2 regions of the Metabacillus sp. cB07 genome follow, and region 1 is predicted to be linked to the other one. Evidence: riboswitches for the same ligand, from Rfam matches in the RefSeq annotation. Region 1 holds a riboswitch; the other holds the start of a gene.
The links. A riboswitch is a leader RNA that binds a small molecule or an ion and turns the genes downstream of it on or off. The one in region 1 is predicted to bind S-adenosylmethionine.
Positions count from the first base shown of each region.

Region 2: linked by a shared signal. The riboswitch ahead of JOJ89_RS04800 (bifunctional homocysteine S-methyltransferase/methylenetetrahydrofolate reductase) and the one ahead of metK (methionine adenosyltransferase) in region 1 are both predicted to bind S-adenosylmethionine.

Region 1 is NZ_CP069296.1:3,216,250-3,220,677, reverse strand. Features, by position in the region: gene pckA (phosphoenolpyruvate carboxykinase (ATP)) at 49-1,638, opposite strand; SAM riboswitch class I at 1,944-2,094, shown strand; gene metK (methionine adenosyltransferase) at 2,281-3,483, shown strand; gene asnB (asparagine synthase (glutamine-hydrolyzing)) at 4,284-4,428, shown strand, end outside.
Region 2 is NZ_CP069296.1:962,879-967,306, forward strand. Features, by position in the region: gene metH (methionine synthase) at 1-631, opposite strand, end outside; gene JOJ89_RS04800 (bifunctional homocysteine S-methyltransferase/methylenetetrahydrofolate reductase) at 624-2,477, opposite strand; SAM riboswitch class I at 2,563-2,663, opposite strand; gene JOJ89_RS04805 (YajQ family cyclic di-GMP-binding protein) at 2,824-3,315, opposite strand; gene JOJ89_RS04810 (CvfB family protein) at 3,415-4,272, shown strand; gene JOJ89_RS04815 (nuclease-related domain-containing protein) at 4,416-4,428, shown strand, end outside.

The sequences.
Region 1 (4,428 bases):
ATTCTTATCTGCCTATCGGATCTGACCAAGGCGCTTGCGCTTTTGTTCTTAGACTGTAGGTCCGCCAAGCGTTTCAATATCAGCTGAAACGTTCTTGAACTTTTTGAAGTTTTGTTTGAATTGTCCAGCAAGCTCCTGCGCCTTAGCGTTATAGGCTTCCGTGCTGTCCCATGTCTTCACCGGCTGGAGCACTTCATCAGGCACGCCCGGTACATGAATTGGAATTTGCAGGCCGAAGTTTGCATCGGTTACTGTCTCAACGCTGTCAAGCTCTCCTTCAAGGGCAGACTGTACCATTGCACGCGTATATTTAAGCTTCATACGCTGCCCTGTACCGTACTCACCGCCGGTCCATCCCGTGTTTACAAGGAACACATTGGCACCGTGCTCATCGATTTTGCGTCCGAGCATTTCCGCATAAACGGTAGCCGGAAGCGGAAGGAATGGCGAGCCAAAGCATGTTGAGAACGTAGCCTGCGGTGATGTAATGCCGCGCTCTGTTCCGGCAAGCTTGCTTGTATAGCCGCTAAGGAAATGGTACATTGCCTGTTCTTTCGTCAGTTTGCTGATTGGCGGCAGAACTCCGAATGCATCAGCTGTCAAAAAGACGATTGTATGAGGATGTCCGGCAATGCTCGGCATCACAATATTGTCCATTGCTTCAAGCGGGTAAGCTGCTCTTGTATTTTCAGTGAAGAATGTATCATCATAATCGGCCGCTCTTGTATCGTCATCTAGGACCACATTTTCCAAAACAGATCCAAATCGGATCGCATCAAAGATTTGCGGTTCTTTTTCTCTTGTGAGGTTGATGCACTTGGCATAACAGCCTCCCTCGATATTAAAAACACCCGCATTTGACCAGCCGTGCTCGTCATCGCCGATCAGTTTTCGTTTCGGGTCAGCAGAAAGCGTTGTCTTTCCTGTTCCTGAAAGTCCGAAGAAAAGGGCGACATCTCCCTCCTGGCCAACGTTAGCCGAGCAGTGCATCGGCAGAATGCCGCTCTCAGGCAGAAGGTAGTTCATAACAGAAAAAATCGATTTCTTCATTTCGCCTGCATATTCCGTACCGCCAATTAAAATCGTTCTTTTTTCAAAAGAGACAATAATGAATGTTTCGGAATTTGTTCCGTCAACAGCAGGGTCTGCTTTGAAATTCGGTGCAGAAACGATTGTAAATGGATTTGTATGCTGAACAAGCTCATCTGGACTTCCTGGCTGGATAAAAAGCTGCTGGGCAAACAAGTTGTGCCATGCAAACTCGTTTACAACCTGAATCGGAAGCCGGTATTTCGTATCAGCGCCTGCAAATCCTTTAAAAACAAATAGTTCATTGCGGTCTTTTAAGTATGAGAGAACTTTTAAGTACAGCTTTTCAAATGCCGCTTCAGAAAATGGCTGGTTCACAGATCCCCATTCAATTTTGTCTTCTGTGGATTTTTCGTTTACAATGAATTTATCCTTAGGTGAACGGCCTGTATATGTGCCTGTAGTCGCACGTACGGCTCCCGTTGATGTTAAAACGCCTTCTTTTCGCTCCAGAACCTTCTCAACAAGAACTGGAACCGATAAGTTATGAAATGCATTTTCCCCATTAAGTAATACTTCAAGCTCGTTTGTGATTTCGATTGAATTCATCCCATACCCATCCTTTACCTATATTTCGGATTTTTATCTATAGTTTCATCCTGCTCTTGTTAATTAGTATAACACATTAAAATAAATAGTCTATACTATTTAACTTATTCTACGTGCAAAATTACAAAATGGAACAAATTAAGCTTTGTTTTCCATGAAAATGATACATATATAATAGAAGTGTTTCGTACGCATCTTTTGGTGGAAAAGAAGAAGAGAGAGTAAAAAAAAGGAACATAAAAACCTTGTCATTTTTTGTTGACACCTGCATGAAAAGTGCGCTATCATATGACCTTGAACGGATTCTCTTATCCCGAGCTGGTGGAGGGACAGGCCCTGTGAAACCCAGCAACCTGCTTTACCGGAAAAATTCATTTCAGATCAGAATGCCCTGAGTGAATTTGAAAAGCAAAGGTGCTAACCTGATGCAAGGCGAAAGCCCTTGATCGATAAGAGCGAAAGGCTGCGAATTCAGTAAATAACCTTTCCTCGCGGGAAAGGATTTTTTATTTTTAATGATATTTTGCCTGAATGTACTCGTGGATTCTCCTAAAACATGCCAACTGAAATATTTTGCCGAATGGTCAAAATATGAAAGGGAATGAGTTCCGTATCATCTACCTTTTGAGGAGGAAAACTTTAATGACTAAACAACGTCGTCTGTTTACTTCAGAGTCAGTAACTGAAGGTCATCCTGATAAAATCTGCGACCAGATCTCTGATTCGATTCTCGATGCAATTCTTGAAAAAGATGCAAATGCCCGTGTAGCCTGCGAAACATCTGTAACAACAGGTCTTGTGCTTGTTGCCGGTGAAATCACAACTTCTACTTATGTAGACATTCCTAAAATTGTCCGTGAAACAGTTAAGGAAATTGGCTACACTCGTGCAAAATACGGTTTCGATGCTGAAACTTGTGCAGTACTTACTTCCATCGACGAGCAATCAGCTGACATCGCCATGGGTGTTGACCAGGCGCTTGAAGCCCGCGAAGGAAAAATGACTGACGAGCAAATCGATGCAATTGGTGCAGGTGACCAGGGTCTTATGTTCGGATATGCGAACAATGAAACGAAAGAGCTTATGCCTCTTCCAATTTCACTGGCTCACAAGCTTTCCCGCCGCCTGACTGAAGTGCGTAAAGAAGACATTCTTCCTTACCTTCGTCCGGATGGAAAAACTCAGGTAACGGTTGAATACGATGAAAATGACAAGCCTGTGCGCATTGACACAATTGTCATTTCAACTCAGCATCATCCTGAGATCTCACTTGAGCAAATTCAGCGCAATGTAAAAGAGCATGTCATTAACCCGGTTGTTCCGAAGGAATTAATTGATGAAGATACAAAGTATTTCATCAATCCGACTGGACGCTTTGTTATCGGCGGACCTCAAGGCGATGCTGGTCTGACTGGCCGCAAAATCATCGTTGACACTTATGGAGGCTACGCTCGCCACGGAGGCGGCGCATTCTCAGGCAAGGATCCTACAAAAGTTGACCGCTCAGCAGCATATGCAGCGCGCTACGTTGCCAAAAACATTGTAGCTGCAGGCCTTGCTGACAAGTGTGAAGTTCAGCTTGCTTACGCCATCGGTGTTGCACAGCCGGTTTCTATTGCAATTGACACATTTGAAACAGGTAAAGTAAAAGAAGATGTGCTGGTAGACGTTGTCCGCGAGAACTTCGACCTTCGTCCAGCAGGCATCATCAACATGCTGAACCTTCGCCGTCCAATTTACAAACAAACGGCTGCTTACGGTCACTTCGGCCGCAACGATCTTGACCTTCCATGGGAAAGAACGGACAAAGCTGAAGTGCTTAAAGAGCAAGCGTTAAACCGATAAAATCGATAAAAGATGGAATCTGCCTTTTGGCCGGTTTCATCTTTTTTTGTTTTGTGGAAAGAAAGTGTCTTATTGATTTTTAAAAGGCGGGAAATTGTGCCCTTCAGTCGGTGAAGAAGAAGCAGAAGGTCACAAAAACGGATGGGTTGTGCCCTTCAGTCGGTGAAGAAGAAGCTGAAGGTCACAAAAGCGGATGGATTGTGCCCTTCAGTCGGTGAAGAAGAAGCAGAAGGTCACAAAAGCGGATGGATAGTGCCCTTCAGTCGGTGGAGAAGGTGCTGAAGGTCACAAAAGCGGATGGATAGTGCCCTTCAGTCGGTGGAGAAGGTGCTGAAGGTCACAAAAGCGGATGGATTGTGCCCTTCACCTAGTGAAGAAGGAGCTGAAAGTAACAAAAGCGGATGGATTGTGCCCTTCACATAGTGAAGAAGAAGCTGAAGGTCACAAAAGCGGATGGATCGTGCCCTTCAGTCGGTGAAGAAGAAGCTGAAGGTCACAAAAGCGGATGGATCGTGCCCTTCAGTCGGTGAAGAAGAAGCTGAAGGTCACAAAAGCGGATGGGTTGTGCCCTTCAGTCGGTGGAGAGGAAGCTGAAGGTCACAAAAACGGATGGGTTGTGCCCTTCAGTCGGAGGAGCAGCATTTGAAGGGCACTAAACGGAACAACTCGTGCCAGCCAGATGGTGAAGAAGCTCCTGAAGGCTTTCCGTCAATTAAAAAAGTCCGTCTTTTTGTAAAATTATGCAACTTTCCGGCAGATTCTGTCGTTTCACAGACAGACAAGAAGCTGGAGGGAAAAAAATGTGCGGTTTTGCAGGTGTTGTTGATTACAGTCAATCAAAGAAAACGGAGTACAGAGAGCTTATAAAAAATGCGGGCAGGATGATACGGCACAGGGGTCCGGATGACAGCGGAATGTTTGAGGATGAGCACGTGATTTTTGCAT
Region 2 (4,428 bases), 1.9 Mb from region 1:
TAAAGAAAGCTTCAATGTCCTGGCCGGCAAGAGTCGTGCCCATTGGCTCAATCGTGCCTGATACCATAAGGGGAATTTCTTTTCCGGTCTTCTCAAACGCACGCTTGATGCCTAAAAAGCCGGCTTTTACATTCAGCAGGTCCTGGCTCGTTTCAAGGAGAAGCAGATCGGCTCCGCCTGCAAGCAGTCCCAGTGTCTGTTCTTCATAGTTCTCAATCAGTTCGTCAAATGTGGCTCCTCCCGTAACAGAGAGCGTTTTTGTTGTCGGTCCCATTGAACCTGCTACAAAGCGGGGCCATTCGGGTGTTGAGTATTTTTCAGCTGCTCTTTTCGCAATTTCAGCCGCTTTTTTATTCAGTTCAAAGGCAAGGTGTCCAAGATCGTATTCATCCAGGACGATTTTCGTAGCCCCGAACGTATTTGTCTCAATAATATCTGCTTTTGCCTCAAGATAAGCTTCATGGATCGATTGAATGACCTCAGGTGCAGTTATAGTCAAATATTCGTTGCACCCTTCATAAGGTTCTCCGCCGAAGTCATCTGCAGAAAGATTGGCGTCCTGAATCATGGTGCCCATCGCCCCGTCAAGAACGAGGATTTTTTTCTCAAGCTGTTTTCTTATATCAGACATGCGTAATCTTCCTTTCGGTGGCCTCAGACTCTTTTTTATGGATATAATTCGTTAGTTCCACTGTCAGTTCATAATTCAAAAACGGTGTGATCAAGTAAATGCCGTTGAACAGATCAAACGCAGCATCAATCAGGTTTTTGGCAATGGCCAGACCCTCCTGATAGGATTTTTCCTTATCATCTCCGGCATTGGCCATTTTTTCACGGATGCTGTCAGAGAGGGTGATGCCAGGTATCTCATTATGAATAAATTCAGCATTCCGGCTGCTTGTGAGCGGCATAATGCCGATATAGACGGGTACAGTTAAGTGTTTTGTTTCTTCATAGACATCAATCAGCTGTTTTTCGGAATAGATCGGCTGGGAGATAAAATAATCAGCCCCGCACGCGATTTTTTTCTCGAGCCTTTTAACGGCTTTATCAAGATACTTTACATTTGGGTTAAAGGCGGCGGCTACAGAGAAGTTCGTCTTTTCGCCAAGCGGTTTTCCTGAGTAAGAAAGCCCGTCATTAAATTGCTTAATCAGACTGATCAAATCAAAGGAAGAAAGGTCATAAACAGAAGTTGCCCCCGGGAAATCCCCGATTTTGGACGGATCTCCTGTTATGGCTAAAACATCTGTTAAGCCAAGAGTGTGGAGCCCCATTAAATGTGACTGCAGTCCGATTAAGTTGCGGTCTCTGCAGGTGATATGAATCAGTGAGCGAATCCCGTGAGTCTGCTGGACAATGGATCCCATGGCTGCATTGCTGATTCTTGGTGAAGCAAGGGAATTATCCGCAAGTGTTAAGGCATCGATTCCAGCCTCCTGCAGGGCCTTTGCTCCTTTCAAAAATTTATCAATCCCGAGCTTCTTCGGCGGGTCAAGCTCTACAATGATGGAGCGTTTTTCTTTGACAATATCCTGCAGCGGAGGATACTTTCTCTCTGCAGCTGAGGCAATAGAGATTTCTTCTTTCCTTGCTTTCACCTTCTTTTCAGTCACCGGAGGCAGTCCTTTAAGAGCAGAAGCCATTGCCCTGATATGATCAGGAGTCGTTCCGCAGCAGCCTCCTATTAATCTCGCACCCTGGTTTCTAAAAGCAAGTGCGCTTTCAGCGAAGTATTTTTCACCGGATCCGTAAACAAGTCTGCCTTCCTCAATGGTCGGGAGGCTGCTGTTTGGATAAACGGACAGGAAGGCCTTTTCTGGAAGAGGAACTTCCTCCAGAGATGAGAGCATATGATACGGCCCAAGCCTGCAGTTCAGCCCGACAACATTCGCCCCGAGTTCCTCAAGCTGGGACAGACCGTCAGAAAGAGGAGTGCCGTCCTGGAGAACGCCGATTTCATGGAGGGAAATGTTCGTTATGATCGGCAAGTCAGTTTCTTTTCTTGCAATCTCGAGAACCGTCTTCATTTCTTCAAGATCATAATACGTTTCAAGCAGGAGGCCGTCCGGTTCTTCGTTCAGCAGAAGATAAAGCTGCTCCCTGAAATTTCGCCGCAGGTCTTCTGGCGAATAAGCCCCCTTTTTAAAAGCACGGACCCCGCCGATTGTGCCGAGAACATAAGCTGAGGTGCCTTCCGCAGCTTGCTTTGCAATTTGCACAGCCTTGCGGTTAATGGCGCGCACCTCATCTTCAAGCCCGTATCTGGACAGCTTGATATAATTGGCCCCGTACGTATTTGTCTGAATGACATCAGCGCCGGCATCAAGATACGCCTTATGAACATTCAGAATGTCATCCGGTTTTGACAGGTTCAGTTCTTCAAAACACCGGTCCACACCGTGGGAATAAAGCAAGGTGCCCATTGCTCCGTCCCCGATCAGAATTTTTGTCTGCAAGTCAGTTAAAAGTGCCAAAGCTATAAACCTCCTAAAATACAGCTGATAATGGAAAAAAGAAAAAAGCCTTCCAAGAAGAAGACTTTTGAGTATGCGCGGCTTCTTCTTATCGTCCGATGGATGCATCGCTGGAATTAGCACCTTGGATTGCGCCAGGTTGCTGAAGCTTCGACGGGCCAGTCCCTCAGCTTCTCTAGATAAGAATCAAAAATATGAAATTGGCTAAATGATATTATATCTAATTTACATGTTTTTTTCGGGAGATTCAAGTGCGAAAAGTAAAAGTTTTCTGAATTGATGAGGAATTCTTATCCCAGTCCGGATAAAAAAAGACCCAGCAGGAAAAACTGCTGGGTCCAAGCGTTTATCTGAAATTAATGAACTGAACATCGATCGGCAGATCCGCACCGCGGACAGCTGCAATCACCTGCTGCAGGTCGTCTTTGCTTTTGCCGGTAACACGGACTTGATCATCCTGAACCTGTGTTTTCACTTTAAGTCCTGCATTTTTTATGATCGCGTTAATCTTTTTCGCATTGTCCTTATCAATACCCTGGACAAGCTTTGCACGCTGGCGGATGGTCCCGCCTGATGCGCCTTCAATTTTTCCATAGTCAATATTGCGCGTCGCCACGTTGCGCTTGATCAGTTTTGAAATGAAAACATCCTTCAGCTGATCCATTTTAAACTCATCATCAGAAACTAAAACAAGCTCCTCTTTTTCAAGCGTAATGCTGCTTTTGCTTCCTTTAAAATCATAGCGTGTACCGATCTCTTTCATCGTCATCGTGATGGCATTTGTTACCTCAGGCATATCCACCTTCGACACAATATCAAACGAACTGTCCTTGGCCATAAGAATCCTCCCAAAAGTTTGTATTATCCTTAGATTATAGTAGAATGTACATGATATAACAACTAACGGCAGTTCAGCTGCAAAGGAAGGAACGAACAAATGAATCCCGGAACGTTTATGACGCTTAAAATAGATGAAAAAGTAGATTACGGATATTATTTAACAGATGGAGAAGACCGAGTGCTGCTTCACAAAACGGAAATCACTGAACCGATTGAAGAATTGGACGAGGTTGAAGTGTATCTGATTGTTGACCATGAAGACCGCCTAGCGGCAACGATGAAAAAGCCGACGATATCAGAAGACCGGTTCGGATGGGTGGAAGTAGTCAGTGTCAGGGAAGACATGGGGGCATTCGTCGACATTGGCCTTTCAAAAGATGCACTTGTCGACAACGATATTCTCCCGGCTTACGTCAGTGTATGGCCAAAAGAAGGCGACAAACTCTACTGTTCCCTGAAAGTGACGAAAAACGGAAGATTTTTCACAAAGCTTGCAACGGAAGATGTCATGCAGGAAAACATCGTCCCGGCTGAAGGAGTCCGGAACAATCAGGCCGTTACAGGAAGAGTCTACCGAATCATCATTGCAGGAACTTTCATCATAACTGAAGAAGGCTACAAAGGATTCATCCACTCCTCCCAGCGCAAAAGAGAGCCGCGTCTTGGCGAACTTGTAATAGGACGAGTTGTTGATGTGAAAGAAGATGGCACCCTTAACGTTTCTCTCCTTCCGTTCAAACATGAGGCATTGGATGAAGATGCACAAGTGATCTGCGATTACATGGAAGAAAGAGGAGGAGCCATGCCCTTCTTTGACAAGAGCGACCCGGATGACATCAAAGAACGCTTCAACATGAGCAAAGGTGCATTCAAGCGTGCGCTCGGCTCACTCATGAAAGCAGGCAAGGTTTATCAGGAAGACGGCTGGACCTATTTTAAAAAAGAACAACAGTAAGCGCATATGCGTTTGCTGTTTTTTTATGGGCAAAATTTGATTTTGGGCTTTTGCCGGGAGGAGGGGAATTGTTTTATGATGGATTTGAAAAAATGAAATTGTCTTATGATGATACTTGAAAAATGAAAGGGGATGTTTATTAGTTGAAGGACTTAA